DNA from 2 places in the Shewanella sp. 125m-7 genome. Region 1 is predicted to be linked to the other one. Evidence: predicted binding sites of a transcription regulator. Region 1 holds the regulator's gene; the other holds the start of a gene.
What was found. Region 1 encodes LexA, which represses DNA repair genes until DNA is damaged. Its sites were predicted from a motif close to TACTGTATNNNNATACAGTA; they were not measured.
Positions count from the first base shown of each region.

Region 2: a site for LexA is predicted at 4,177-4,196, ahead of recG (ATP-dependent DNA helicase RecG). Genes of this name have one in related genera too.

Region 1 covers NZ_JBRILQ010000017.1:4,698-20,978, reverse strand. The annotation lists gene ACVBIL_RS09940 (AraC family transcriptional regulator ligand-binding domain-containing protein) at 1-368, shown strand, start outside; gene mtr (tryptophan permease) at 406-1,662, opposite strand; gene plsB (glycerol-3-phosphate 1-O-acyltransferase PlsB) at 1,662-4,085, opposite strand; gene ACVBIL_RS09925 (hypothetical protein) at 4,278-5,579, opposite strand; gene ACVBIL_RS09920 (ABC transporter ATP-binding protein) at 5,589-6,272, opposite strand; gene ACVBIL_RS09915 (ABC transporter permease) at 6,296-7,531, opposite strand; gene ACVBIL_RS09910 (ABC transporter permease) at 7,533-8,774, opposite strand; gene ACVBIL_RS09905 (outer membrane lipoprotein-sorting protein) at 8,774-9,628, opposite strand; gene ACVBIL_RS09900 (transposase) at 10,233-11,213, opposite strand; gene ACVBIL_RS09895 (hypothetical protein) at 11,298-12,056, opposite strand; gene lexA (transcriptional repressor LexA) at 12,555-13,175, shown strand; gene ACVBIL_RS09885 (cell division inhibitor SulA) at 13,172-13,732, shown strand; gene coxB (cytochrome c oxidase subunit II) at 14,214-15,800, shown strand; gene ctaD (cytochrome c oxidase subunit I) at 15,810-16,281, shown strand, end outside.
Region 2 covers NZ_JBRILQ010000003.1:83,295-99,575, forward strand. The annotation lists gene ACVBIL_RS02165 (lysophospholipid acyltransferase family protein) at 1-46, opposite strand, end outside; gene ACVBIL_RS02170 (beta-ketoacyl synthase chain length factor) at 84-815, opposite strand; gene ACVBIL_RS02175 (DUF3014 domain-containing protein) at 1,078-1,941, opposite strand; gene recG (ATP-dependent DNA helicase RecG) at 2,085-4,160, opposite strand; gene ACVBIL_RS02185 (calcium/sodium antiporter) at 4,480-5,406, opposite strand; gene ACVBIL_RS02190 (AMP-binding protein) at 5,588-7,243, opposite strand; gene trmH (tRNA (guanosine(18)-2'-O)-methyltransferase TrmH) at 7,548-8,234, opposite strand; gene ACVBIL_RS02200 (RidA family protein) at 8,363-8,746, opposite strand; gene spoT (bifunctional GTP diphosphokinase/guanosine-3',5'-bis pyrophosphate 3'-pyrophosphohydrolase) at 8,786-10,891, opposite strand; gene rpoZ (DNA-directed RNA polymerase subunit omega) at 10,905-11,189, opposite strand; gene gmk (guanylate kinase) at 11,251-11,874, opposite strand; gene ACVBIL_RS02220 (DUF805 domain-containing protein) at 12,217-13,347, shown strand; gene ACVBIL_RS02225 (nucleotidyltransferase family protein) at 13,466-14,371, shown strand; gene ACVBIL_RS02230 (phosphotransferase enzyme family protein) at 14,463-15,530, shown strand; gene ACVBIL_RS02235 (SOS response-associated peptidase family protein) at 15,571-16,269, opposite strand.

The sequences.
Region 1 (16,281 bases):
AGCTAGAAAACTATTTAAATATGCCTCAGCCTACAGACACGCCTAAGGTTCTCTACGAGATGGTCAATTATTCACGTTATTATGGCTTACCCAGCGTGGATGCGGTGGCCAACCTTTTCAATATTTCGCGCCAACAAATGCAAAGACGATTGCAAAAACTCGGCTTCACTTTTACCTATCTATCTGGCTATATTCTGTGTAATCAGGCGATAAAATATATGCTGGAAGGCATGGATATTGCTGAGATAGCGAGCCGACTCGGTTATGCCAACACCCATAGTTTTAGTCGTTCATTCGCTCGTTTTCGCCGTCAAACACCGGTTCAATACTTAAATAAGCTAAAGCTAGACAACAAAAAGCCTCTTTAAAAAGAGGCTTTTTTTCAATCTAACGGGCTAACATTACCTAGCCGTAGACAGGTAAGATCCCGGCCATAGCAAGGAGATGACACGCCCCCGTCACCAAGCCAAATATAATCACGATGATGATTAAAGGTGTACCACCAGGGACTCTAAAGCTGTCGCTATCGGCGAACATCTTACGTGACTTATAGGCCATCATAGCCGGCACTATCGCCGCCCAAATAGTGGCAGCCAAAGCTGCAAAACCAATAGCAACTAAGAAGCCGTTCGGGAACAAAATACCCAAGATGGTTGGTGGAATAAACGTGACCGCTGCGGTTTTTAAGCGCCCGCTACGTGACTCATCAAAGCCAAACAGATCCGCTAAGTAATCAAACAAACCTAAGGTCACCCCTAGGAAAGACGATGCTACCGCTAAGTTAGCAAACAAGCTCAACATGGTGTTTAACCAGCTACTTGCCATCACGTTAGACAAGGCACCAACCAGCACGCCCATATTGCCGCCTTGGCCGATAATTTCAATAAATTGGCTACGCGGGATATTACCCATGGTCGCCATTAACCAGCAGCTATAAATAACCAGCGCAATAAAGGTACCAATAAACAGTGCCTTGATAATTGTCTTTGGCTCTTTACCGTAGTATTTAACTAGGCTAGGTACGTTACCGTGATAACCAAAACTCGCTAGTCCAAAAGGCAGTGCCGCGAGTAGATACGGCGCGTAACTTGGCTCGCCATCAGGCATAAACAGCTTAGTGGTATCAATATCAATCAGTAGATTACCTACTGCAAGGAAGAAGGTAATAATCATACCGCCAAGCATTATCGTAGTAATTCTATCGACCGCCTTGGTACTAATAATCACTATGCTTGCCAATACCGCAGCAAACACTAAACCTGCAACACTTTGAGGCAAGTTAATCCCGAGCCCTTCAAGGCTGTGATTAACAATAGAGCCGCCACCACTGATATAGGCGTAAGTCAAAATGTACAGTACAAACGCTATCGACAAGCCGTTCACGATACGCCAAAACTGACCTAAGGTTGCTTTAGTTAAGGTGTCGAAGCTCGCGCCCGGCTCAAAATGTAAGTTAGTTTCAAGCAACATCAAGCCCGACACCAACATACAAAACCAGATACCGACTAACATCAACATCGAATAGCCAAACCACATACCCGCACCCACAACCGGTAGCGAGAACATACCCGCACCGACAGTCGTGCCAGCAATGATCATTGCCCCACCTAATAGCGACTTACCTGCAGCCTTGTTTTTGGCTGCATTCATATGATTTGCCATTAAGCCTTGTGCTCCGCATGTACACTATCGACAATAGTTTGTCGCACAGATGAACGTAACAACAAGTTGGCAGTTTCTTTTATACGTTTAATATCACTACACCCTTCACTATCAGCTAGATATCCTAGCTCTTTTAATTTGACGCTCAGCGTAGCGTATAGCTTCTTGTCATAAAACTCTGGTGCAGTAATACCGTGAAGCGCGCCTAATCTTTGTGCTAGGCGGTGACTGTCTTTTTCAAGCTCAGAGCGTTCCATATTCGGCTTAATTTCGAGTAAGTTAAACAGAATTGCGTAACGCTGCATGGTTTCGCCCACCGTACCAGACAAGAGTAGCAACTGGTTGATACAGCTATCAACAACCTCAAAATGATCACCTTCAACAACTAAGCCTTGAGCCACGAAGATATCGAGGATCTGGTTAGTGTACAGAGTAGGATCTTCAATCCCCATAAACAACTCGGCTTCGAGCAGCGGGTAGAAGTCATTAACGATAGCGATCACATCATCACGGCTGCAACTCTCTTTACGCAGCAAACACGCGGCGATTAAAGACGGCAGTACCATAAGATGAATGATGTTGTTGCGATAGTAAGTCATGGTGATCGCAATGCTTTGATCAATAGAGATGATATCGCCTAGCGGATCGCTTTCAATCTGCAGCTTTTTAAGCTCTAAACCTTGAGATACCAAGTCATGACCCGTCCCTTGAGGCACAGAGGTATATTCAGTATATGGACGCTCTTTTAGTAGCGTTAAATACAGATCTAACTGTTTCTCTAGCTGAGAACGTTCTAATGCATTTTGCTCAGAAGCGAGCAGCACCATACTGGTTAACGTTACCGAACTCACCGCTGCAGCATCGTTAATATTGGTCATTACCTGATTAGCCAAGATATTAACAACAGGCGTTAACCACGTAGGCTTTTGATCGGGATCTTTTGCAATATCATCACGCCAGCTAGGCGCATGTTCATTCAAGAAGTTATGTAAAGTAATAGGCTTACCGAAATTCACATAACCTTGACCAAAGTTACCTAACTTACGAATAGCACCAAAAATCTGCCAAACGGATTCTTTCTTTTTCTTCTTACCACTAAGCTCTTTGTGATAAGTCGCCACTTCCATTACATGGTCATAGCCTAGGTATACTGGCACTAGCGTTACAGGGCGCTCCACTCCGCGCAGCACGCTGTTTAGTGTCATCGCAAGCATGCCTGTTTTAGGTGCAAGCAAACGACCGGTGCGTGAACGACCCCCTTCAGTAAAATACTCTACCGAGTAACCCTTAGCAAATAGCTGATCGAGATATTCACGGAACACGGCGGTATAAAGCTTATTACCACCGAAGCTACGGCGAATAAAGAAGGCTCCACCACGGCGGAACGCTGGGCCTGCAGGCCAGAAGTTAAGGTTAATACCGGCAGCAATATGCGGCGGAACCATACCTTGATAATAGAGAATATAAGACAGCAGTAAGTAATCCATATGGCTACGATGACACGGCACATAAACAATCTCATGACCATCGTGGTGTAGCTGCCTGACCTGCTCAGCACCTTTTATATTGATGCCTTTATAAAGCTTATTCCACAGCCAAGTTAAGAAGCGCTCGGCAATACGCACCAAGCTATCTGAGTAATCGGCTGCGACCTCATCAAGATACTCCATCGCTTTGGCGCGCGCTTCGGCTTCAGAGATCTTCTTACTTGCCGCTTCCTCTTTAATCGCTTTGGTAATCGAATCTGATTTAAGTAAAGCATGGAACAAGGCCTGACGCTTAGGCAGCTGAGGCCCCGTCATGACTTTACGCTGACGTTCGAAGTGAGCTCGTGCTACGCGAGCAAGCTTTTGCGCGATACGTTTGTCGGTACCGTGCTCATCAGCCATATAGCGCAGCGAAACAGCATTAGAGAATTGTACAAAGTTATGACGACCTAAGAACAAGATCATCAAGCACTTGCGTAACCAAGTCGGGTTTTGACGCTCAAGTACCGCAGCGCGCATAGTGTCGTCTTCTTTACCTGGAGTACGTCCCCAATAAAGACTGACTGGCACTAATTGAATGTCTAACTCGCGGTTCTGTTTATGAACGCTGAGTAATTTTTTGAAGCTATCAATGTACTGCTCTCCGCCTTCACGCTGACCAAAAAGAGGCTTGCCTCCTTCTAGACAAACAACTCTAGGCGATCTGATACCATTGACCTCCAAGTCCTCATAAGGGCTTGGTAAGCCGAGTTTAGCCGTCATTTCGCTAAGCGCAGCAATGTCACTGACAGATTCAGTTTTCATTACATATACTAGCGGCTTACTCGGGTCGAGATTGAGATCGTCGAATGGATCGTGAGGCACCACGACTGTTTGAACGAGTTTACGTTGTAACCAACGTAAAGATTTGAACCAAAGAGAGTCTTGTTTGGACATATTTATATGCAATGTTAGTCGCTTCTAATAAGCAGCTAGAATACCAGATATTTAAATAGTTTGCGCTATTCTCTTATTACCGCACTCTGTCCTGTTTGTGTATTTATAGAACAAAGACTTACAGATTAAAAATGACTAAAGCTATTAATAATTCAGCATTTAATCGCGTTCATTCCAATTTAATCCAATTCATTAAAAGTACCAAGCTAGCTGCGCATAGAAGGATAGCTCGAAGCTAAAATACTGGTCATTGGTAAACTTGAGTCCAGCATACTCTGTACCGTTAGCGCCAATAGGCACGGTAAGCGCCGAGGTTAAGCGAAGATCATCGCTCAAACTGTTTTGGCTAAGCAGCTGATACAGGGCTGAGCTATCCGATACATTATAAAAAAGGTTTTGCGATATTGACCACAGCGGTGTCATCTCAATATAAACACTGCCGGTAAGATAATCTTGCGCGAGATTATACAGCTCGCCACGCGCTATCTTTGCCACCAGCTGAGGATGTTGCAATAGCGACTCGGGACTATAATCGCCATTGCCAATACCAAGGCCATTGTAGAAATACTCAAGGGTTCCTGTCATATTCCGCTCAAACCCAACCCAAGAGTAGCTCCAGTTACTGACTAAAGAGAGATAGTTCTGCTCCCCCCAAGTTGCGACCAGATCCGTTGCCCAAATCGCCCCTCCGACACTGACTATGCTAGAAACACCTGCGACACGGCTGTCATAGTGTTCCGCCAGCAAGAGGTCATACTCATGTATGTAATCAAAAAAACCGTGATATTTAAGCGCTAATGTGGCGACATCAGCGGTGACATCAGAATTACTATCTCGCCGAATAACATAGGCCGCCTGTAGATCGCTACCATCTTGTAGTAGGTGCTGGCCATACAAGATGTCATCGCCAGTTTTATACTCCTTATCGAGTGAGCTGGGGTCAAATGGATTGACAAAATCCATGGGGTTAAAAAACAGGCCATTACCCCATGTGAGCGCCTGCCGTCCAAACTTAATCACGTTATTGTCCCCCTGATAGCCCACGATGGCCCTATCTAAACGCTGCAGCATCACAAAATCTCTATGCTCTGTGAGGGTGTCGGTCAGGTTAAATAGTCGCTGTTCATCATTTATCACCGAGCTAAGGCTTAAATAATCACTCGTCAGTGCGCGGGTTTGGAATCTGTGTTTGCCATAGCCCGCCAGCAGTTGATAATCGACTTCGGCTAGCCAACCCGATTGCCAGCGACTCCCGAGGTGATAACGAAACTGCGCAGTTTGATTAAGCTGCTGCTGGCCATAAAGTGCTTGGTAAACACTGCTATCAGAAAAAGCATACCCATCTAACTCATACTTGAGATGACCATGATGCTGTAACTCTGCAGACGCTAGAAAAAATGGCAAACCACAGAGCCCCAAAAAATAGGTCAGAATAGGGAGCTTACGCCACAAAAAACGTTTATCCGCTCGCTTGTTGCTACATTCTTTACCCATGACTCAATCTCAGCTCGTTGAATCGGTAACGATTTTGCCATCAACCATGTAGATATGACGGCTGCAGTAGTCAAACACCTGTGCATCATGGGTAGCAATTAAGAATGTAATGCCATGCTGACGATTTAACTGTGTAAACAGCTCCAATAGTTGTGCCGATGTTTTAGAGTCCAAGTTAGCCGTAGGTTCGTCAGCTAAAATCAACACAGGTTTTGAGACAATGGCACGGGCAACAGCCACCCGCTGCTGCTGTCCACCAGAAAGCTGCGCAGGTCTTCGAGTCTCAAGCCCCGTTAGCCCCACCTCTGATAAGATTTCTTGGCTGCGACGCCTCCGCTCAGCTGCAGAGATCCCCTGCAGCTGCATAACAAACTCGACATTTTCTTGGACGCTTAAAACAGGAATAAGATTATAAGCCTGAAAAACAAAGCCTATTTTCTGCAAACGCACATCGGCTCGCGCAGACTTTGTCAGCCCGGTTATTTCAACATCACCAACATAGACTGTCCCACTATCGGGCTCATCTAATCCACCTATTGCATTGAGCAAGGTGGTTTTTCCTGAGCCAGACGGGCCAGACAACACCGTCATCTCGCCCTGCTCAATCATTAATGAGACATGATTTAATCCATAGATTGTCTGATCACCCTGTTGGAATGTTTTGACCAGTTGCTTACAAACTATGTTACTCATTGATTACCTTCTTATTTATCTTGCTAAGCTGCGGTATTGATTGATTCTATGGGATTAGAGCGTGCCGCCTTAATCGCCGGCCATAAACTGGTGATAACCCCAAGCGCAATAACGATAATATTGGCTGCGATAACATCTTGGCAATGAAGCACTGGGTATAGCCTGGTATCCATACCCGCCATCGCCAGTCCATCAGCAATAGCAGAAAGGTCGATGCCAGCAGCCAACGAATAAGTCGTAACCAGTGCCAATGTATCCCCGACAATCAACCCTGTTATCAAGAGTAGAACAGCCTCAATCACAATCATAAAAACAACCGACTTTGACTGTAATCCCAGCGCCAAAATCAAGCCTATCTCTTGCTGTCGCTCAAATATCGACATCAACAAGGTGTTAGCTAAACCAAAGCCAAGCACACTAAAAACGATGACAATAAAAATAATAATGTAGCTATTCATCAAGTCAGATACTGCAGCCAGATAGCCGTTGAGTTCACGCCAAGTTGCAACTTGATAGTTATCATCGACAACCTCTTCAAGGCTAGAAGTCACTCGCCCTAACGATTGCTGACCATCGGTAAATACTGCTATTTCGGTCACCTTATTCGGCATATTTAGCAATTTTTGGATAAAGCCCTTTCCAGTGTAGATAGTCGCGAGCTCTTCCTGTTCTGTCGGTTTGTGATAGATCCCAACCACACGCACTCCAGACTCGGCAATCTCATTATCGACATCCTGCAATGTGATAACGACTCGCTTATTGAGATCAGTCTTGAGTCTAGCCGCCATTTTCTGGCCGATAATGATGCCGTTGTCCTCACCATCCTCGAGCATTCTTCCCGCCACAAGTTCGAGCTCGCCCACAGTAAAAGGTTCTTGTTGCGGCGCAATCGCAATTAACTGAGAACCCAATGTCACACGCTCACTGGCGATCATCACCGGAGAGCTGATCCTAGAAGCCCATTGAGTAATCCACGACTGGTTAAGTTGCCTCAGCAAAGCGTCTGCAGGCTCTGAAATATGATTTATCACATTCTGATCATTAAGAAATTCATGCTGATGCACTTGGATCTCTCCCGGTAGGTTATTTAGCGAGGTCTGGTTCATGCCATCGACCATACCGCGCAGAAACGCCGACACCACGATCATCGACCACACCCCAAAACTAATCGCCAATAGTAAAATAAGAGTACGCCTGCCGTTGCGCCAAAGATTACGCCACGCCAACACAAATAGAACAGGATTAAAAAAATGGCCCATGTTATTTACTCTGCATCGCACTAATTGGCTCGAGGCTTAAGGTTTTAAACGCTGGATAGATAGAGACCAATACAGAACCGATACAGACCACTAGCGGGCCAATCAATACAGAAAGTGGCGACAACAAGGGATATATTCGATCTCCGATACCAAATTGCGCTCCTATGTCTCCCATCCCCGGAAGCGCAATACCAACTTGGCTAAAGTAAGCCGCAATAACACCGCCCAGCAGCGCACCAAGCAACATACCTATAATGCCCATCATTAAGGTTTCAATTAATATCTGTGTAAATAACCGACTCGGTTTAGAGCCTATCGCCAGCATGATGCCAAACTCTTTAGTGCGCTCTAATACCGCCATGAGCTGGGTATTCATTACCCCTAAGATCACTAGCAAGACCAGCACCGCATACATAATAATGGCACTAGAGAGATCCGCCTCAATCCCCTGCTTAATTCCGGGATTAAGCTGCTGCCAATCATGAACGGTTAACTCAGTCCCTGCTTGCAAAGGTGCAGGCAATAGGGTCTGTAATTGCTGCCGATAAAAGCTTACCTGTGACATAGAGGGGGCGTTAATACTCACAAGCGACACTTGATTGTGCATCTCAAATATTCGTTGAAAAGTGGCCAAAGAGACTTGCGAGGTTGTACGGTCGACGTCATTAATCCCAGTGTTAAAAATCCCAGTAACCAACAGCACGCCAGCGGCGAACCCTCCCTCCATCGTTGAGCCCATCACAGTGAGTTCGTCACCAACTTTGACCTGTAGATTTTTAGCCAGACGATCCCCAAGCACGACTTGATTGTTATCGCCAGCGTCTAGGTAGTGCCCCATAATGATCTGCTGCGCAATGATCGACGCGCGGCGTTCCTTATCAGGAACAACGCCGTTAACGAGCATTCCGACACTACGGTGTTCACTCGCGGCTAATAGAAAACCACTACTGCGGGGAAGGACATCGAGCTCTGGAAACTGCCGCTCTATCATTGCGACTAAACTACGACTATCGGTAATTCGTTTGCGTAATTCAGGCTCATCTAGGTAGCCCTGTTGATTTATCTGCAGTTGGCTGGAAAAAATCCGCAAGGTATTTTCAATCATCATCGGATAAGTACCCGCTTGCATGGTGATCATAAATACCAATAGGGTATTACAGAAAATCATCGCGCCAACGGTTAGCCATGTACGACGCTTATGCTGCCATAGGCTTCGCCATGCCAAAAGAATTTGGCCGCGCATCAGCGGGGGTTTCTAAGATTAGACAGGGTGAACATATAGCCCGGCAGCGTCATATCAAAACGGACATTTTGATTACGGATCTCGGTCCACTCTAGTGCTTTTTCAACCTGAGACATGCGACAACGCATCGCAACACTTCTATTACCGACAGCCTCTATGTCACCGCATTCCATCGACTTAACCAGCTTATTATCTTGATCCCAAAACTCCTGACGCAACATCACCCAGTCATCCCTAAGCACGGTGACCTGCTTGCCCCATACCACAGGCGCTGACTCGTGGGGGATTGACTCGATGGTGTACACCCTATGCCCATCAAGCTCTTGGGTATGAATCAAACGATGTGAATAATCATCGAGTAACTCCGTGGTACGACTGACATCTTTATTGGAGAAGTCACTGCCCATCCAGCTTTGATTCATCATCGACGATGGTACTTTTATCACCCGATTGATTTTAGGCGAATAACTCCACATCTGTTTATCATCAATAAGAAAGGCGTTGCCCGCATCGACCTTTGGCTCAGTGACCCGAACCAATGATTTTTTATCCCCCTGAGTCCAGCCCTGTACCGTCATCGAGCGCTGCCAGTCTGGACGATGGATCACCATAGTTAACAGACTCGAAGAGGTTAACCCACGCCAGTTATCCATCGCTTTTTGAATCATTTCTTTAGCAGAATCTTTATCCGTTGGCAGCGAGGCATTTTCGGCAGGATTAACCGGTTCAGAGACAAGAGCTCCGGCTAGGGAAGAGACTGTCAGAGCAGCCGATAACATCACACCAATAGCCAGCCCTAATGAAACCAACTTACGGTGATTTAACCTAGTGTTCTTGCTAGATAATCGGCTCATGATGCCACTCTAGTAAAACGATTTTAGTTAATAATAGCCTAGTTTATAAAATCAAAAGTTTTATCGATCTTACATAAGCCTAAATGTAGATACTGAGTACAGAATGCAGTTATAAGGGTATTAAGATCAGTTGCCACATTTCAAATGTGGGATCCAGTTTCAAGTGAAACTCCCCCGAATATGAAATCAATAAGTTAAGAGCTGAAATCCAGATAGGCATAATCGAACGATCCGGGATAAGGTGAAATTATCCGCAGAAATCCAGCCAAAATGAAACTCTCAATTTCAACGAGTGACAGGCCTCATTTAGAGGTAAGCACGGGGCATAGAGTAAATCTAAATGTAGCTAAGAATTTTAAAGTTTGGACAAAAGCTATTCACCACTAAAATAACTGAGACAGCCATTATTATTTACAGTACTTATCGTCCTCAATCACAACTCAAATGGCCAAAGCTTTTGACTCATACCTTGCCTAAGCTCGACAATCACAAGCTGAACATGACTTGCGAGCAAAATATCAGCAATTAAAATGAAAATCACGCAGCAAAAATGCCCAAACATCAGTCTGGTAGCGTAAAAAGGGTTGAGTAGGTTTAACGTAAACTAACTACAATCTAGCCATCGGTGACAATTGGCTGCACCTTGTCGTCGTTTACGCTCTAGATGTTCACAATACGTCGATAATTCTTGTGTATTGCCCACTGCGCCTTTGAATATTTTCGTGAACTCGGCGGTCATTTTAAGCCAGTTCTCGGCAGGTATGTTTAAGCGGTGCAGCAACTGCTGTGAGGATGGGCTGATAGCACCTCGTTTATCATGGCGTTGGATTCGACCTGTATCATCAACGAGTTGTAGATAATCTTTTGCATTAAACATCAGTCCTTTAGGCATATCTTGATGCTCATCGCCTACAAAAGGGAGTAGCGATTTAGGTTGTTCGCCGTTAACTGCCGCTTTGATGCGCAGCTGGATACTGGTGAAGTCTGAGGTGTCTGGAGATATCGCTATATTGGCTCGGATAGGATTGAGGTCGACATAGGCCATACAAGCCAGCACCGCCGCGTCATCAAGTAACGCTTGCGACTTAAAGCGCCCTTCCCAAAATCGACCCTTGCACTTATCTTCAGCATTGGCCTTTCTGGCTATGGGTTCATTAAGCGCCCGCATAAACCAGGAGATATCCATGAGTCGAAGTCGGTACTCTTTTATCCGCTTATTGATGATTGTTTGTTGATAAGATTCAAGAGGTTCAGCTTTAATAAAATCGTGATTCAGGCTGTCGCCTTTGAACAGTTTTTGCCATTGCGTTACAACCTCGATATCTGACCAGCTCTTAGCCAACTCAGCATCAACCCGCAATACAAGGTGCAGATGATTACTCATCACCGCAAAAGCACAGATATCGATTGCGAACACTTCAGCTAGCTGCAACAGCCGACTTTCGACCCAGTCACGCCTATGCTCATAGGATTGTCCCGTGTGAATATCAACCCCACACAGGAATGCCTTTCTAACACAGCGACTTATGCAATGATAATAAGGGGTATCTTCCAAGCTGACTAACGCTTTTCTTGGCGTTGGCATAACACACTCCTCTGTTCAACCTTAACTAAAGCCTAGTAGAGGAATCGTAGAGGAATCGCTATCCAACAATTTTGGGTGTCTTGGTTATTTTTCTGATAATTGGTGATTAAACTGTTCTGAGGCACTTGGAGAGTATAGTTTCGCAAATTCCAAAGCTTCGCTTTGAGTAAAAGGTAGAAGGCTTACCACACTGATCTTGTCAGGGGAGTCATGATCATCAATCTCCCGCTCAGTTTTATTACTAGCCCATTCCTTACGAGAAATAACCTGTAAGAAAACTTGCTCTCCGTCTATAGGTTGTAACTGTGTCTGGTCTATTTTTCCCGGCGGCAGTATTGTTGATAGGGCTTTAACGTCCAACTCCTCATTCCAATCACTTGGACGACAAGATATAAAAAATCTTGCCCTCGATAGAGCTTCGCCGAGAGTATCTTTAACTTTCCTCAAAGCCTTACGAAGCGTTCCTTGGCGAAGCTTAAGCTCATCTACAGCATCCAAAAAGAACACTGCCGTCTGATCGGGGGCTGCAAGCCAATCTTCCCATGTATGTTCTTCTTCATCTGACAATATATCTAGAACTTCACTGTCTTGGAGCTGCTCAAGCGGAATGAAAAACGATACATTCCCGTTAGCCCGGAGTATTTCATTTCGTCTTTTAAACTCATGAGTTTTGCCACATTTACCATCAGCGAGCACAACGACACAACGGTTGTCCTTAAAATCATCCCAGCTCAGACTGCCAGATGTATTTTCGCCCCATAACGACAAAAAGTCGGGTTCGACAAGGTGTTTTTCAGAGGGTTTTGCGAATCGGCGCTCTATCGGTACATGATGGATGGTCATACTATGAAATGTTCCAGATGAAGAAGGTATCACTGATTTTATATTCTCATATCCATGGTAATTGTCTAGCATTTACCCCTTGATTCAATGGGGTATATGCGCAGATGCAGTAGCTAGTTCATAGACTGGTAAGCCGCCACCTCCTTAAACACATTTCCGGCATGAGCAAAACAAAGTCAAGCAGGGGTCAGTTTGCACGAAAGTTCAATTAATGCAGGCACGAAATGGGGCGTAATTGAGCTAAGCCTAATTTACATATTCACTCAAAATCCCTACTTCCATCGAATTTCCATTCAAAGGTCTTATCTAAATTTATAAGCGCAGATGTAGGACAAAATAATAGTTAACTTCAGCCACTATTCAATAACGAGTTTCACATCGCTGGATTTATTTCATTTGAAACTGGATCCCACACAAAACAATATAACTGGTTATTACTTGCGCTCAATAAAATACTGTATATACTCACAGGTACTGTATAGAAAGACAGGGTTAACAATGAGACCACTTACACCGCGCCAAGCTGAAATTTTAGAGCTAATTAAACGTAATATTGCAGATACTGGCATGCCACCTACCCGTGCCGAGATCGCGAGACGTTTAGGTTTTAAATCAGCCAATGCTGCCGAAGAACATTTAAAAGCCTTAGCTAAAAAAGGCTGTATTGAAATTATGCCGGGTACGTCTCGCGGTATTAAGTTAACCCAAGAAAGCACTGAAGAAGCTGATTTAGGTTTACCGCTTATCGGCCAAGTTGCTGCGGGTGAACCCATTCTTGCCCAAGAGCATGTTGAGCAACACTATAAAGTCGATCCTGCGATGTTCCGCCCTTCTGCTGACTTTTTACTTAGAGTCCGTGGTGACAGTATGAAGAACATTGGCATACTTGAGGGTGATCTACTAGCTGTACATAAAATACAGCAAGCTCGCAACGGCCAGATTGTCGTCGCTCGTGTCGAAGACGATGTCACAGTGAAACGTTTCGAGAAGAAAGGCAATAAAGTTTTCTTACATGCAGAGAACGAAGAATACTCACCGATTGAAGTTGATCTTGCGAACCAAAGCTTAAGTATTGAAGGCTTAGCCGTTGGTGTGATCCGTAATGGAGACTGGCAATGAACAAACTAATAGGTACCAGCCCGCGTCATCCAGGTCTTTGGCAAGATATGCCGTCGACAAATATGACCAGTAACGCAACTAACCATATCACGACTATGGTGACCCAAACTCAAGGACGTGATGAGCTAACACAAATTAGTGCACAGCTCTCGCAACTGAGCCAGCAAGGCCGTTGGATTGTACTCATCAGCCCGCCGAACATAGGTTATAAGCAGATGCTGGCCGCTGCGGGCGTTAGAATGGATAGAATATTGTTAGTTCATGCTAAAGATGAAGTTGAAACCCTCTGGGCAATGGAGAAAGCATTAACTAGTGGTACATCGAGTGCGGTTATTACTTGGACTAACGCTTTAGATGCTCGTGATAGTCGCCGTCTACAGCTCGTTGCTAAAAGCGCACGCGCTGCTGGTATTTTAATTGAAAGTACGATTGAAAGTAGCAGCGAAAATGGCATTGGAAGTCGCATTAAAAATGCAAACTGCCATTCACTGGATAGCAGGATAAACACTCAGGGCAGCGCTTTTGCTCAAGCCTCTCTTTTTGGCGCCATCCACTAAAGTATCAAGCCCTTCTTTCTAATATCTTCTTTCTAGTAAAGAAACTCAGTTCGGCTAAAGCTCTCATTCGAGGGCTTTTTTATTACCTGCAATTTATTTCCATAATATGCAAATGAATCAAAAAGTGATCTTGATCAATATTTAAACACCAAGTAGTGTAACAAGTGATAACAACGATATTTAGTTATATCCGAGCGATTTAGTCGTCGGTCTCTGTTTTATGGACTGTAGATCCTGAACAACAACAGAGGCTGAAATCGGCCTGATATATTTCAGCCGTAAGTGCCAACGTGGTGACACAACCCAGTAGCTAATACTGAAAATACAATAGTCATGGTCGCAATAGAGATAATGCGGCTCGATTGACAAACCACTCGCGCACTTTGAAGTCATCGTTGCTTTTTTGGGAACTGAAGAGTTTACATAGAGCAGAGACTTACTGTGTGACTCTTCTTTGTCTTGTTGACAGAGGAGAAGTCTAGTGAAGCAATTGTTGTATTGTGTGCTGGCGTTGCTATTTTCGCCCGTACTTTTTGCATCAGAAATGCCACTTAACATGACAGAGGGTGTAACGGAGATCAGTGGGCGGGTTTATAACCTCCACATGATTATTCTTTACATCTGCTGTGCTATTGGCATTGTGGTTTTTGGCGTGATGATTTATGCCATGATCCACCATCGTAAATCTAAAGGCGCTATCGCCGCCAACTTTCATGAAAGTACTAAAGTCGAGATATTGTGGACTGTCGTACCTTTTATCATTCTTATTCTCATGGCCATTCCTGCAACCAAAACCTTGATTGCTATGGAAGATCCGAGTAATGCCGATCTCACCATCAAAATTACCGGCTCACAATGGAAATGGCATTACAGCTATTTCGATCAGGATATTGAGTTTTTCAGCTTACTATCCACTCCACGAGCACAAATAGATGGTACTGAAGCAAAAGGGAAAAACTACCTCCTAGAGGTTGATAAGCCTTTAGTGCTACCAATTAATCGAAAAGTGCGCTTTTTAATGACCTCTGAAGATGTTATCCATTCTTGGTGGGTACCCGCTTTTGCCGTTAAAAAGGACGCTAACCCCGGTTTCATTAACGAAGCTTGGACTCGAATCGACAAGCCTGGTACTTATCGAGGTCAGTGTGCAGAGCTTTGCGGTAAAGACCATGGTTTTATGCCGATTGTGGTGCAAGCGCTTTCTGAAGAAGACTTCGATGCTTGGCTGATTGCACAGCAACAAGAGGCGAGTAATGCACAAGCCGCCGCTAAGGCTGCGCTGTCACAGACACTGACAATGGAAGAGTTAATGACTCAAGGCGAGCAAGTGTACTTGGCTCGTTGCGCCGCTTGCCACCAGCCTAATGGTGCTGGCTTACCCGGCGTGTTTCCCTCTCTTATTGGTAGCCCAATTATCAAAGGTCCGGCTCAATATCATATTGATATCGTCTTAAATGGTAAGTCTGGCACCGCCATGCAGGCGTTTTCTAAACAGTTAACCGCAACTGAAATTGCCGCTGTTGTGACCTATGAGCGTAATGCTTGGGGCAATAACTCTGGTGATTCGGTTCAAGCTGCCGATATAAGCTCTGACACGACCACACCAGCAACATCAGTAGATACAACCCCTGCCCCCCCAAGCGCTATGCCTGCTACCTCAGCTGCTACACAAGCAGAAGTTAACCAAGATATGGCCTCAGAATCCTTAGCTGAAAGCCAAGTCACGCAAGAGCTAACAACAGCACCATTAGGTGATTTAGCCATGAACGAACTCTTCACGATGGGAGAAAAAGTCTATATGGCTAACTGCGCTGCATGCCACCAAGCAGCTGGTACTGGCCTACCTCCCGCGTTCCCATCATTAGTGGGCAGCCCAATTATCACAGGCCCTGTAGCTGCCCACCTTGATATTGTTATCAATGGCAAACAGGGCACGGCTATGCAGTCATTTAGTGCAGTGCTTACACCACAACAGATTGCTGCAGTGGTGACGTATGAACGTAATGCATGGGGTAATGACTCTGGTGATGCAGTTCAGGCTTCTGATGTTGATGGTCACGCAAAGTAAGGGATTAACATGAGCACAATTATACAAGATTCACCAGCCGCTCACGACGATCACCATGATGACCAACATCATGGGGCGCCGAAAGGCATCATGCGCTGGATTTTAACCACTAACCACAAAGATATCGGCACGCTCTACCTCTGGTTCAGTTTTATTATGTTCCTAACCGGTGGTGCGATGGCGATGGTGATCCGGGCAGAGCTGTTTCAACCTGGTTTACAGCTCGTAGAGCCAAACTTTTTTAACCAAATGACCACAGTCCACGGTTTAATCATGGTATTTGGTGCTGTGATGCCAGCCTTTACAGGCTTGGCAAACTGGCTAATCCCCATGATGATCGGCGCGCCAGATATGGCACTACCCCGCATGAATAACTGGAGCTTTTGGATCCTACCTTTCGCATTTTCGATTTTATTAAGCTCATTATTTATGGAAGGTGGCGGCCCTAACTTCGGTTGGACATTCTACGCCCCGCTATCAA
Region 2 (16,281 bases), on a different contig from region 1:
CGTAAGCGATACCCATTAACTTGGGAGCGAGTGGTTGTTTATACATGGTGGGCTTATCGGCAGCGGACTTGTCCATAGCGGGCTCAGACACAGCTTAGCTCCCAATGCCAGCCAGAAAAAGATCCACTGACATTCTGTTTCGCTGCCAGACTCGATAGCAGTAGATCAAAACTGAGCGTGTTGTCGATTTCAGTTTGTTGATTTATTGGGGTTAATGTCAGTGTTGCCAGCGCGTTTTGTGAGTCGTCGGCGGGCGCTAGCATAAAAGCAACAGCGATAGGCCATGCTGGCTCAGAGGTAAATTGCTGATAAACCTGAGGCACGGGTTCGTCGGCATAGACTAATAGTAACGGCTCAGGATCTGCGTGTAACTGTCCATAGGATTCGATAAATGCTTGAGAAAACGTGTTGCTTCCCGCTGCAATCGAGGTCGATTGAGCTTGATTAGCCGTTAGAATACTGAAAATACCGCTAGCGGTATTATGTACCGATTGGCTAAAACCCGTGGGTGATAGCGGCGATTCATCCACGATATTCTCGAGTAAACCAATAGTACGATTAATTTCACCATGCTGGGAGGCAAAAACGCTACGACATTGCTCAGCTGGCTGACATTGGTTAACCGCTTCAAGGATAATTTTGGTGAGTTTACTGAGCCGTCTGCGCTGCATTGCTGGAACATGGGAAAGTTTAGGCACAGCGGCGTGCAGCACTGTTGCATCTGAGACTGGCATTGGCCAGTTTAGCCACTCACAGGCTTGTTGGTACTGCGGCGACCATGCGCCCCATGAAAGAATGCTGAACTTCAAATGCATCGCCTCAGATACGAATATCCTTTCGTATTGCCTGACAAATAAAAGATAATTCTGACCAAGAAAGATAGCAAGTGGCCAAAAGTAACGTCATAAACAGCCGTTATTCTACATCATAAATCGTGGGGCAATAAGTCCTTTTGTGATACAGGTGTCGCTTGAAGGTAGCTGCTGAGTGATAAAATGTTGGATTTGAATAAAAGCCCTGTTAATACAGGACTTTTAGATAGGAAACTAGGTGAAAACCTTGCGCTAGTTTAACTGCTTAGTTTAAGTGTTTTTGTAGTCGACGTAGTGCTGACTTCACTTTCTTAGCGTTCTCAGGGCCCATACGGATCATCAACTTTTGCGCATTAGGCAGCGCCTCTAGTTTAGGGTCAACAAACTGATAGTTAACGCTAACGCCGTCTAATTCAATCGGCTGTTCGATGATAGGTGCATCCAACATCACCTCGATAGCTTGCTGCATGCGATCATTAAATGAGGTCTTGCTATAGCCTAGTTCAGTAAATGCTTCACTTAACAGCGGAGTCATCTCTTTGTAGGTTTTTGCTAGCTCTTGATCATTTAAGCTTGAAAGGAAGTCTGCATACAGGTCATATCTATGGTAGCTATCTGGATTGATATAGGTCTTGTTGGCAATTTCCGAGACTGTAAACTGCGTGCTTGGTGCTTGCAGTGGGCTCACTTTGCGCGCGAGTTCGCCTTGGGCTAAGTTATCAACAAAAACCACAAACTGACGCACTACGTTGTCTTCAATCAATAGTGGTTCAATTGCCATACCATCGGCAATCGCGGTCACTTTCTGATGTACATAGGCATCGCTATCAACCAATGCGGGTAAGGGCTCAACTTCTGGCACGGGATCGACTTCAGGTAGTTGTACCGCTTCAACTTCAACGACTTCAGGCTCTGGCAAGGCTTCTGTTTCAAGAGGTCGCTCAGGGATCGGATCGGGGATCACCACTGGGACGATGACCTGCTGCTCTTCGATTTCATCATTATCACTGAGGTAATAGTAGCCGCCAGCGGATAACGCCACTACGGCAACGATAGCTAAAATGGCTAAACCATTGGTGCCAGAACTCTTTTCCTGTGGGGAAATTCTATCTTCTTGACTGAGTTGCATTTTAACTCCTCTGCTAGGGTGCAGTGATACGACTAATTGATAAAAGTATAGCTTCAATCCATTCTGCAAAAATCCGAGCGATTGTCTATAGTTTGAAGCTCTATTAAGGATATTTAATTTTTAAAGCTGACGAATGTAGCAGCTTATGCTTGTACAAACTGCTCGCGGTCGCCTAACCAGCGTTCAATAATAGGGTCAACACTAGCTGGAGCTTGTTGCATAACGTGGGCTGCTAACTTTTGAACATGAGGAATAAGTGCCTGATCTCGCATTAAGTCGGCAATCTTCATGTCGGCAATGCCGGTTTGCTTAGTACCAAGGACTTCACCAGGACCACGGATCTCTAAATCTTGCTGCGCAATAATAAAGCCATCATTGCTCTGCCTTAGCACCCCAATCCTTTTGGTTGCAGTGGCAGAGAGTGGCGCCTTATAGAGCAACACACAGTGACTTGCAATGGCACCGCGCCCAACCCGACCTCTAAGCTGATGTAACTGAGCTAAGCCTAAACGCTCAGGGTTTTCGATGATCATTAAGCTGGCATTAGGCACATCGACACCAACCTCAATCACCGTGGTGGCAACTAATAAGTTTAGCTCACCGGCTTTAAAGTCGGCCATGATCTGTTGCTTTTCAGCGGGCTTCATACGGCCGTGAACTAAGCCTACCTTTAACTCGGGCAGGGCACGCTTAAGTTCTTCTGCCGTGTCTTCTGCAGCTTGGCATTCGAGTACTTCTGATTCTTCGATTAAGGTGCATACCCAGTAGGTTTGACGTTTATCATTGATGTACGCTTGCTTGACGCGGTCGATGACCTCCTCACGACGTTGATCTGAAACCGCGACTGTGGTCACCGGCGTTCTGCCCGGTGGTAGCTCATCAATTATTGAGGTATCGAGATCGGCATAAGCAGTCATCGCCAAGGTACGTGGTATAGGTGTTGCCGTCATAATGAGCTGATGCGGGTGAAAACCCTGGCTAATGCCTTTTTCACGTAGGCCTAGGCGTTGGTGTACGCCAAATCTGTGCTGCTCATCGATAATAATCAGTGCCAGTTTATTAAATACCACTTGTTCTTGGAAAATAGCATGGGTACCAATGACAATATGCGCGTCACCAGATTCAATATCGGCTAACGATTGGGCTCTAGCTTTACCTTTTAATTTACCTGCTAACCAGCCGACTTTAAGGCCTAACGGCTCAAACCAGGCGGCGAAATTAATCACATGTTGTTCGGCTAACAATTCAGTTGGTGCCATCATGGCGACTTGATAACCGCTCTCTATCGCTTGCAAAGCTGCTAAAGCAGCGACTAAGGTTTTACCCGAGCCCACATCGCCTTGTACTAGGCGCATCATAGGTTCATGTTTGGCTAAGTCTTGAGTAATGTCTGCAACGACTCGCTGCTGCGCCCCTGTAGGCTTAAAGGGGAGAGTGGCTAAAAAGGGATTAAGTAACTGCCCCGTGGCATGCATGCTGACCGCTTTGTCGCGATTACTGCGTTGACGTAGGCGTAGCATACTTAAGTTATGTGCCAATAACTCTTCTTGAATGAGGCGTTGCTGCGCTGGATGCGTGCCTTGCTCCAGCTCAAATAGCGACACTTGATTATTAGGCCGATGCAGTATTTGCAGTGCCTGCTTTAAGTCTAAATTATTGGGCTGCAGGTTTGGCGGCAGTAACTCTTGTAATCCACCGCGCTCTAACATCTCTAATGCTTGCTCGGTAAGCTTGATCCAACTCGCTTGCTTTAAGCCTTCAGTGGTCGGGTAAACCGGGGTTAGCGTGTCACTCACTTGTAGATCTTCACCCGGAGTAATCAACTTATATTCAGGATGAATAATCTCGACGCCATGCATACTACGGCGAATTTCACCATAGGCACGAATAGTCATGCCGATCTCTAGGCCGTTACGCTGCGCGACAGAGAAATTAAAAAAGCGCAGGGTTAAGCTAGCTGTATCATCACGCACCGTACAGGTCAGCATGCGCTTACGGCCTTGGATAATTTGGCTTGATTGAATCACAGCTTCGATGGTGCCGTAACTACCTGGGTAAAGTGAGGAAATAGGGTAGACTTGAGTGCGATCTTCATAGCGCAGCGGCAGATGAAACAACAGATCTTGCACTGTTGTTATGCTCAGCTTGGCTAATCTCTCGGCCATCTTCTTAGCGACGCCCTTAAGATCTGTGATAGGAACAAGATCGAGTCTTTGCAAACGGTTAGCACTCAAACACTGTAAATTTATACATATATTATCAGAGATATCGTTTTACGCAAATCTGAGGTTTTAGATTTTATGACAACCTCTTTTCAGCCCTGTGGCGGGGAAGGCTTTAGTGTTGGACATTGTGATTTTAATCGGCAGATACAAACGTCATCAGTTTAGGATGACATCTGTCATTGTGACAAGGTGACTATATTAAGGTCGCAATTAAGAGTCGCTATTGAGTGTAGAAATGAAGGGAGATAAAAAAGGTCTAACGTATCATCTGCACGTTAGGCCTTTTTATTTAAGCTCTTACTGGGGGCGCTAATTAAATCGCTTGAACAACGATATAGCCGATATAGGCCAAGTAGCCAGCAATTAATAACCCACCTTCGCGGCGGCCAATACGCAAACCCGTGTAGGCAAAGGGTAGCAATAACACGGCTAGGGCAATCATAGCAGCCCAATCTAGGTTGCTAATTTCGCTACCAATAATCGGGTGAATAAGTGCTGTAACACCTAAAATACCGAGTACGTTGAAGATGTTTGAACCAACAACGTTACCAATTGCGATATCGCTCTGGCCTTTAAGGGCTGCCACAATTGAGGTCACGAGCTCAGGCATACTGGTGCCAATCGCAACGACAGTTAGGCCGATGATAACCTCGCTAATGCCGAAAGATGTTGCCATAGCGACCGCGCCATCAACGAATAAAATACCGCCGCCAACTAACATGCTAATACCGATAACGATAAACAAAACCGATAGCATTGGATTTTGTTTCACATCTTCAGCATCATCGCCAGTTTGCTTTTCTGCTGTGAAGTAGCTGAAGGCTAAATAAGCAACCAGTAGCGTAAATAAAATGACGCCATCCCAGAAGCTTAGGCCACCATCTAGCAATAGGCTCCAAAACAATAGTGACGCACCAATCATGATTGGAATATCGCGGCGCACCATTTGAGACTCAATCTTAATTGGGCGAATCAGTGCTGTAATACCTAAAATTAGGCCGATGTTAGCGATGTTTGAGCCAATTACGTTACCTAAGGCGATGCCGCTATTACCTGCAATTGCAGATTTAACGCTAACAGCAAGCTCTGGTGCACTGGTACCAAAGGCAACAATAGTCAGGCCAATGATCAGAGGGGTAAGCCCCAATCTAAGTGCGATTTGGCTTGCGCCTCTCACTAAGGCTTCAGCACCTACAGTAAGAATTAAAAAGCCGCCGAGTATCGACAATAAAATAAACATGGTTAACTCTATAATTTGGGTTTATTTGAAAGGATGGCAAGAATAGTTTCTTTCACAAATAGCGCAATCAAAAACTGCTTCTTAGCCATTAAATTTAGTTAATTGGGTTATTTTTGTCACAAAAACAAAAAGGCACACCTTGAAGTGTGCCGTTATTCGTTAATGGGCAAGGCTGAGAAGTTTAGATCTCATCTTCCCAACAGACTTTGCCTCCGCGTATACCGTCCACTTTTTCACTAAACTTTTTCTCTAGTACATGACGCTTAATCTTTAATGTAGGCGTTAGCACGTCATTGTCAACGTCCCAAGGTTCGGTGACGATAACAATTGCGTCAACAGTTTCATGGGATTCAAGGTGAGGGTTAACGGCATCGACTGTCGCCTTTAACGAAGCCCTGACTTCTTCTCTTGCTTGAAGTGCAGCACCTTCTGAAAGTTGAACTAAGGCGATTGGATGAGGTAAGCCTGAACCGATAACACAGATCATCTCTATATGAGGGTCTTGCGCTAGCTTACGCTCGATAGGTACAGGTGCCACATATTTACCTTTCGAGGTTTTAAAGTTGTCTTTAACGCGGCCAGTAATGCTGACATTGCCTTCATCATCGATAGTACATAGGTCACCAGTGTGGAAGAAGCCATCTTCATCGAAGCACTGAGCGCTCTCTTCTTCCTGCTTATAATAACCTTGCATTAGGCCAGGGCTCTTAACGAGCAGTTCGCCAACATCAGAGCACTTGGCCTCACAACCTTCAACAGCGCGGCCGACGGAACCAATTTTACGCGCATCAAACGGATAGTTAATAATGGAGTAAGCGCAGTTTTCAGTCATGCCCCACGCCTCTGAAATATCGAGACCAATCTTGTGGTACCACTCAACCAGTGATGGTGGAATGGGTGCAGAACCGGAGCCGAGTAAATGGCAGTGCTCTAGACCTAGGCCTTGATGAATCTTACGTTTAACTATGCCGCTTACGATAGGGACTTTAAGCAAAAAGTTAAGTTTGCTGTAACCAATTTTGTCGATAATATTTTTTTGAAATAGGCTCCACAGGCGCGGCACCGAGAAAAATACAGTGGGTCTTGCGCGCTGCACATCGGCCACAAAGCTATCTAGGCTATCGACAAAGGCTACGCTGCTGCCAGAGTAAAATGAGGAGCCTTCAATGGCGACACGTTCAGTAATATGCGCTAACGGCAGATAAGACAGCAATCTATCCTCAACATCGGTATTAAGGTCGCGCACAACTGCTGTACAGGTCCAGGTGTAGCTAGCGAAGGTTTGAATCGCGCCTTTAGGCTTGCCTGTTGAACCAGAGGTATAAATGATGGTCATTATTTGCTCTGCAGTAGGCAGAGGAGCATCAATCAAGGGCTGGCCTAAGGTCAGCATTCTGTCCCAGTGATACTGAGACGGCATAGTGTCATAGGGCATAGCAATACGCAGGATCTCACCGCCGACCCCCGCTTCTTGGTCGGCCCAATAATCGAGTTTACCAATAAAAATTGCTTTAGCTTCACTGTGCTCAAGGGTGTAGCGAATGGTGTCGGCGTTGGCGGTCGGGTAAATCGGTACACTAATATAGCCGCCGTGCATCAGAGCAAGATCGGTGATAAACCATTCGGCGCAGTTTTTAGACAGTACCGCAACTTTATCTCCGGGGTTGAGACCTAGATGTCTGAGGGCGCCGGCAATCTGTTGCATCTTGGTTTGCACATCGCGCCAAGTAAAAGTTTTGTATTGACCGTCAATAGGCTGCTTTAGATAAACTTGATCGCCTTGTTTTTCAACCCAATGTTCAAGCATCTCAATCGGGGTTTTCATAGAAGATTCCATCGCATTTCCATATTGATTAGTGTTGATTCCAATTCAACCTGTTACTGTTTTTTTTGTTTTAATCGTTCGTTTAACAGGCTGCTGCAATATTGAGTATGGCGAAAAATGTGATCTAAGACAAACTTTTTCAAACGGGTGTTACAATTTTGTTGTGGTGGGTTGAGAGGGGTATTTGTCGCGGGTGGTTTGAACGTGCTGGTGATAGAGTTGTTAGGGATGCAAAATATCAGCACTTAATATTGATGGTCTAAGTGCTGCTACTTTTGATTGAGGCTGAGCTTTAACTTTAGGTTTAGGCTTAGTGTTAGTTTGAAGGTGCACGCATTTTTTGCCACCAATCGTCATCAGCGATGATTTGCCCAGCGTCATCAATTGCTGGGTAGGGCAGCTTCTTACGGCGGCAGGCTTTAGCGTAAATAGGATGGCCTTCCTCAAACAGTTTTACTTGGCAATAAGCGTCATCAAGTTTGCGCGTACCGTACATGCCTGCTTCGGTGCGTTGTCGCTGAGCCTCATACATAATCAGCGCGGCAGCAACCGAGACATTAAGTGACTGCACCATGCCGATCATCGGGATGATGATGTGCTGATCGGCGCTAGCTATGCCTTCAGGGCTGACACCATCGCGCTCGTTACCCAAAATAATCGCCGTTGGGCGGGTGTAATCAATCTCTCTAAAATCGACCGCAGTATCAGAAAAGGTGGTAGCTAAAATCTGCATGTCTTGGCTACGAAACACATCAACCGCTTGCGCCATACTCTGATGTACGCGCGTCTTTACCCATTGTTGGCTGCCCGATGCGGTATTGCCAGATACGCGCATTTCAAGCTCTGACCATACTGCATGAACTTCATGAATACCGGCGGCATCGGCAGTACGCAGCACTGCGGCAATGTTGTTGCCCTTGTGCACGGTGTCTAAGCATACGGTGAGATCGGGTTGGCGGTTATCGAGCATTTGGTTGATACGGGCGAAACGTTCAGGACTCATGGTTGGCTTCTATTTTGTACTTTGGGTTAAGAGTTGTTGCTCTGGGAGCGTAACGAGGCAAACATTAAATAGCTAACGTTAAACAAAAAAATGGGCGCCGTGGCGCCCATATGGTTGGCTGATGAGGATTAAATCTCCATCACGCCATCCATTTCAACCAGTGAATCTTTTGGCAATTGCTTAACGCCAATTGCAGCACGGGCTGGATAAGGTTGCTCAAAGTAGCGACCCATAATTTCATTGACTGTGGCAAAGTTGCTTAAATCTGTCATAAAGATATTTAGCTTAACGATATCGCTTAGCGAACCGCCTGCTGCTTCACATACTGCGGTTAGGTTATCAAATACTTGCACAACCTGCGCTGCAAAATCATCACTGACAATCTGCATAGTCTCTGGAACAAGTGGGATCTGGCCTGATAAATAAACCGTGCTACCGACCTTTACGGCTTGCGAGTAAGTGCCAATTGCTTGTGGCGCTTTAGCGGTTGCGATGATGATTTTCTCTGCCATGATCTATCCTTGTCTTTGTTGAGTACAGTATTGAGTAAGTTATCGATTCCGAGATGTACGCAAGACTTCAGGTAATACCCTGATCCGGCGCATTACGTTGGCTAAATGAATACGGTCACGCACAGAAATGCGTAGATTAATGAGGAACACTCGTCCATCACGCTCCTCTGTGGTTAAGTTATGAATATTGGAGCCTTCAGCGGCCACAATTGAGGTGATTTTAGCGAGCGCACCTTGATGGTTCACAATCTCAACACGCAAGTTAGCTTGGTATTCAACCCCCTCTGCACTATCCCATTGAACGGGAATGTACTTATCAGGTTCACCTTGGTAGCCACGAATATTAGCGCAGCTTTCCATGTGCACCACTAGGCCTTTACCCGGGCTCACATGAGCAATCACCGCGTCACCCGGAATAGGGCGGCAACAGTTAGCAAAAGTCACTAGCATGCCGTCGGCACCACGAATTGGCATGGTGTAGTCTTCTCTAGGCTCTTCAGAATCAACCTGATCGCCGCGAAGACGCTGGGCAATAACAATGCTCATAGCATTGCCTAAACCGATATCAGCTAGCAGTGCATCAAGCGTGTCGTGCTTAGTATCTTTAACCACTTTTTCAATTTGCTCAGCAGACAAGCTATCAAGCTTAGTCTCACCGAGTGCATGATTGAGTAGACGCTTACCGAGTAAGATAGCGTCGTCTTCTTTTAAGCTCTTTAATAGTTGGCGGATTTTAGCGCGTGCTTTACCGGTTACCACAAAGTTAAGCCATGCTGCATTCGGGCGTGCGCCGTTAGCGATAATAATCTCGACGGTTTGGCCAGAGATTAATGGCTGACTTAATGGGTAGGCTTGACGGTTCACTTTAGCGCCAACACAGGTGTTACCTACGTCGGTGTGAACTTCGTAAGCAAAATCGACCGGTGTCGCGCCCACTGGTAGCTCTAAAATACGGCCTTCAGGGGTAAAGACGTAGATCTCTTCAGGGAAGAGTTCGGTCTTAAAGTTTTCAACAAATTCAAAAGAGGTACTGGCGCTTTGCTGTAATTCCAGCAAGCTTTGCATCCACTTACGGGCACGCACCTGAGTGGTGGTGCCTTGCTCGGCTGAGCTGCCTTTTTTGTACAGCCAGTGAGCCGCGACCCCTTTGTCAGCCATTTGGTCCATATCTTCGGTACGAATTTGGATCTCAACCGGCACGCCGTGAGGGCCAAAAAGCGAAGTATGCAGTGACTGATAGCCGTTAGCTTTAGGGATAGCGATATAATCTTTGAAGCGACCAGGATGCGGCTTATAAAGGCCGTGCATGGCACCCATCACGCGATAACAGGTATCGATAGAGTCAACGATGACTCTAAAGGCATAGATATCCATGACTTCTTGGAATGGCAGTTCTTTATTGCGCATCTTGTTATAGATGGAATAAAGGTTCTTCTCGCGTCCTTTTACCGCGCCTTCAAGGGCGGTATCTTCGAGGCGAGTTTCAATGGCTGCTTCGATACTTAGAATCAGTTCTTTTCGATTACCACGAGCGGCTTTAACCACTTCTTTAAGTACGCGGTATCGCATTGGATAATAGGCTTGGAAGCCTAAATCCTCTAATTCACACTTAATATTATGAATACCAAGACGGTTAGCGATTGGGGCGTAAATCTCGAGAGTTTCTCGGGCAATGCGACGGCGCTTATCGGGTCTTAATGCACCCAAAGTGCGCATATTATGGGTTCTATCAGCAAGCTTAATCAGGATGACGCGAATATCTTGGGTCATCGCCATCATCATTTTGCGGAAGTTTTCGGCTTGGGCTTCTTTCTTATCGCGAAATTTGAGTTTATCGAGCTTGGAGACGCCTTCAACCAATTCGGCGATAGACTCGCTGAATAATTCAGCCAGTTCTTCTTTTGTTACCGGGGTGTCTTCGATAGTGTCATGTAAGAGAGCAGCCATAAGCGTCTCATGATCGAGACGCATATCGGCCAGGATGCGGGCGACCGCAACCGGGTGGGTAATATAAGGTTCGCCACTCGTGCGCATTTGGCCTTCGTGGGCATCACGCGCCACCTGATAGGCCTGCTTGAGTAATTCTACCTGTTCAGGTTCTAAATAACCTGAAGCAGACTCCTTGAGACCTTCAAACAGATACAAGTGACTCTACTCCTTATATGACGTTGTTGCGGCCTTCAGCGATGGCAGCAACAGCAGCGATTTCTGCTGCTTCACGTTCACGAACTGTTTGGCGCTCATCGGCATCCAAAGTCGCAGCTGTGACTAAACCTAGCTCGATTTCGCGCAGGGCGATAACCGTTGGCTTGTCGTTCTCTTCATCAACCATAGGGGTTTTACCCTGAACAGCGATTTGGCGAGCACGACGCGCTGCAACCAGAATCATATCAAAACGGTTGCCGATTTGGTTTACGGCATCTTCTACAGTTACGCGAGCCATGTTTGGAAACTCCAGTGTTTTATCGATTGAAAAAATGACGCAAAATTGTACATGAAGACAGTTAGCCTGCCAACAGATCTTTAATCATACCATTTTGCGTATGAATTTGGCTAGCAGAGGTTAATCTTTGACTGCGAATGATCGCTAAAAGATCGGCCAATGCTTTGTCGAAATCATCGTTCACTAAAACGAAGTCATATTCATTGTAGTGTGACATCTCTGAAACGGCTTGCGCCATGCGGTCGGCAATCACTTCAGCACTATCTTGTCCGCGACCCGTTAGGCGGCGTTCTAGCTCAGTTTTTGACGGTGGCAAGATAAAAATGCCAATAGATTCAGGCATAAGCTGCTTAACTTGCTGGGCGCCTTGCCAATCGATATCGAGAAATACATCAATACCTTGTGCGAGTGTCTGCTCAATCGTGACACGAGACGTGCCGTAATAGTTGCCAAAGACTTCAGCCCACTCAAAAAAAGCACCATCGGTAATTAAACTCTTGAAGTCGTCTTGGTTGACGAAATGATAGTGTTGACCGTTCTCTTCACCGGGACGTGGTTGTCTTGTGGTGTGCGAAACTGAAACTTGCATATCTACAGGTTGGTCCCTTAATAGGGCTGAAATAAGCGATGATTTACCTGCGCCGCTTGGCGCCGAGACGATAAATAGGTTTCCGCGAGCGGTCATGAGCTGCATATCCGATGTTTTGCACCAATTAGAGCTAGCTGCGAGCTCAAAAAATGGCGTGTAAAAGATTAAGCGAGCCATTATACAGCCTAGGGTGATATTTACGCTAGTCACAGATGCGTGAATTACCATTGAAAATGATGTTCTTTAGTCTGTGAAGCACGCAAGTTTAAGCTAGAGTCAGCAGAGATAGTTGCCCGAAAACACTGACATTGAGCGCTAAATTGGGTAGGCTACTTCATTACGTTTTATGCTTTCGCCTGAGCATAGAAATTGGGTGCGCTGTTGCTAATCAATCACGCAGCAGCCGAATTAAAGAATAGGGTTAAGGTCGGTATAAATATGCAGGTAAAGTCGCTTTTTTGTGTCAATGGTTTAGATAATGGTCAGCGTTTTGCGTCAATTAGTGGTTTGATTTATTTCACTTTGTTGCTAGCTGTTGTGATTCTTAGTCCTTCTTTAGCCTTGTACTTTGTAGGGATAATACTCACCCCCGTGCTGGCATTAACTAGTCTGCGCAGATTACGAGATTGCGCTAAGGCACCACAGCTAGTCTTGTTAACCTTAATCCCGTTTTGGCTGGTACTCATCACCTTAATACATATTCACAGCATGATGTTATTGCTGACCTTGTTAGTTACAGCTGGGCTGATTATTGGCTATTTGGCTATTTTAGCAGCCCCTTCTCGAGTCGATTATGTGCAGGGGTATTCGGGGCCTGTCGATATGACGAGCAGTAAAGCCTCTGTGCGAATGACAAGTTCTCGAGTGCGAGTCGAGCCGACTTTAGGGGGCGAGGAGGTCGCTGAGAGTGTAGCGGTTAATCATCATGACGAGTCATATACCTCAGATGAAGTTGGGCAAAGCTCAGAGACTAGGACTCACCACCAAGCTCAGTCTCGCAGAGGTACAAGACAAACTGCATTGAATATGGCGCAGCTATTACAGTTGTTGCAAACCAATAAAAAGCTCGTGCTTATTGGGGGCGGCGCTATCGTTGGTGTGATGTTACTGCTGAGCCTTTTGTCGTTAATTCCTACAGCAGATGCCGACATTGAAACTGTAAGCGGCAGTGGCCAGCAATCGCTAAGCGATGTCGCTGACCGACCTCAAGTCGCACGCGTGTCAACATCTCTGCCCGACGGTTTTAGTTTGGCGCTTGAGGATGATGTATTGATTATGCGCTGGTTAGGTGAAACAGGATCGCCGACTAACTTGTGGTCACTCGCTACAGCTAAAGGTGATAAAACCTGCTCGCGTATACGGTTCAATAATGGCACTGAGTACCGCCCATTAGTCGTTGATTTACTGGCTGATACCGGGACTGAAGCACGATTCTCACCTTTAGATACCGAAGCAATTATTGTCGATATGGCAAGGCGCGGTAACGTCAGCCTTTGTGGCTATAACTTTAGTTTAAAGGGTAGCCAAACGGCACTGGGTAAGATCCCTGAATTTCGCACTTATTTATAAGCTTAGATCTATACTGGGCTCGAGTGGTGATTAGCGCTGGAAATTAGCCTATAGACTCATTAAACTGCTTCGCCTTATTGTGAGGCGAATTCGCAACGGTTTGAGAGATTGAATGTTAATGGGTAACAACACGCAGGATTTAACCTTAGTGATCCTAGCGGCAGGTTTAGGTAGCCGATTTGGTGGCGACAAGCAATTAGCAGAGCTTGGCCCACATGGTGAGACCATGCTGGAACTATCGTTACAGAGCGCTTATAAAGCGGGGTTTACTCGAGCAGTACTGGTTATCCGCCCTGAACTTGCCAGCATGTTAGATGATGCGTTGGCTGGAAAGCTGAGCGATGATTTTAGCTATGAGTATTGCATTCAGGCACTTGATGACCTTCCTGTGCCAGCGCATGCATTTGCCGATGTAGCGCAACGCCAAAAACCTTGGGGTACAGCTCATGCGCTTTGGAGCGCGCGAAATCATGTTGTTGGCCCTATGGCGGTGATCAATGCCGACGATTTCTATGGTGACAGTGCTTTTACTTTACTTGCCGAGGGATTATCGACAGCGAACGACGACTGGATGATGGTCGCCTATCCCATCGGCTTAACCCTGTCTGACAATGGTGGTGTTAATCGAGGTTTATGCCAAGTCGAAGCGGGCAAGCTTATTGATGTGGCCGAGTGGCTCGATATTCGCTGTGAAGCATCAGCTTTAACTGGTACGTTAGGTGAAGAGCGTTTTGCCATTGACAAAGATGCCGTGGTTTCGATGACGTGTTGGGGCTTCAAGCCAGATATCTTTGAGGTGATTGAACAGCAGTTTAGTCACTTCCTTGAGCACAATGGTCAGCATCCGAAAGCCGAGTGTTACTTGCCTACTGTGGTGCAAGCTCGACTCGACGCCCCGTCAGATGCTCAGACTAACAAGGTGGTAAACGTCAGTGTCGCCAAGGAATCTTGGTACGGCGTGACTTACCCTGAAGATGTGCAGTGGGTTAGGCAGAAATTACAGCAGACTCTTTGCACAAATTAGTTAGAAGCTAATTTAAATAGGCAATTTGCATGGAAAGTCTGGAAAAGCCCAGATAGCAAAAAAAGAGATAAAAGAATAACTGGAGACTTGGGTGATCGATTTTATTAGACAAAATATTTTGTCCCATTTTGGTATTGATGCAGCAAGTGCCAAAGTATCTCCATTGGGGAACGGCCATATTAACCATACTTTTTTGGTACGTGGCGATGATAACGAATTTGTACTGCAAAAAATTAATATAGAAGTCTTCAAAACGCCGTCAGCATTGGTTAGCAATGCTGATAAAATTAGCCAACACCTAAAAATAAAGGCGGCTGCGGGTGAGTACCAATTACAAGTGGTGTCACCTGAGCTTACTGCTAGCGATGAGCTATTTGTCGATCTTGGTGAGCAAGGTTTCTGGCGCGCGATTAATTATCTACCCTTTAGTCATAGTATCGACGTAGTAGGCAGTGCAGCGGATGCTGAAATAGCGGCGAAAGCTTTTGGCCATTTCTCTGCTGCGTTAACGGAATTAGATGCAGAGCAGTTAGAAGACGTTATCCCGAATTTTCATCATTTGCCGGGGCGAATTGAGCTGTTAAAGCAAGCGATTGCAAACGACAGCCAAGGCCGAGTGAGTGAGTGCCAAACTTGGATTGACTTTGTGATGTCGCAGCAAGTGCTACTACAAGAGTTGGCACAAGTTGAAGCCACACTCCCACGTAGAATTTGCCACAATGACACCAAAATCAACAATATGCTGTTTGATAAGCGTGACATGACTAGCCTTGCCATTATTGATTTAGATACCTGTATGAAAGGCTATCTGATGTATGACTTTGGTGACATGGTGCGTACTTTCTGCAGCCCTGAAGAGGAAGACTCTACCGCACTAGATAAAGTGCAGGTCAGGGAATCAATTTTTGGTGCTATCTGCAGTGGCTACTTGAGTGAGTTAGGTGATGTGCTGTCAGATGGCGAGCGTAAAAGCCTGTGGTTAGGCGCAAGAGTGATGTGCTTGATGATTGGGGTGAGATTCTTAACCGATCATTTAAATGGTGATGTGTATTTTCAAATTCATCATGCAGGGCATAACCTAGAGCGTGCAGCTAACCAGTTTACCTTGTATCAAAGCTTAGTGAAGCAGAAAGACACGTTAAGCGCTTATCTCAATTAAGTGTTTTAACTAATGATAGCGCGGTTAGCAACACTAGCGGTTAGGCATAATAGTCATTAGGAATGAGCCGAGCAGTTTGACCTATAGGTTGATACTGGCTCGGCTTATTTATTTGCTGTACCGTAAAGTCATGCCTAAGGGCTGGTTTTAGCAAGTCATCAAACATCTCTACCTGCTGGTTGGCCGGGTTTAACCAAGCATCAATAACTTCATCATTTTGCGGCAAAATCATTGGGCTAGCTTTACTGTGATAAGGGAGTAGATCAGGGTGTGGCGGATTGGTGATGATGGAGCATGATGTGGTTACTTCCCCGGTTTTCGGGTGCTGCCATTCACGGCATAACCCACCGAATACCACTGCTGAATCCTCGGCAGTAAAGTCATGATAGTAAGTGTCTTTACCCCTTTTCTCGGTTTCACCAAAGCCACTGGCGATGACCAAGCAACGACTCTCTCTGTAAGCTTCAAAGCCCGCGCTATTAGGTGTGTTTAGTTTGTCGAAGCGGGTGTTAAACGAGGTATAGCGGCTGGGTTTAAAGCCTTCGTAACAAGTTTCAAGCAGTAACCACCAGGTGGCAGTTTGCAGCCTACGTTCACCATCAATCTCACGCACAATACTAATGTCATTAGTGGGCATTTTAAAACGGCCAAACAGCATCTCCTCCGCGTTCTTTACCTGCAAATCTTGCATCAGCGCTTGTACAAACATGTCATCAATAATATTGAGCCGACCACACATCGAGTTATCCCT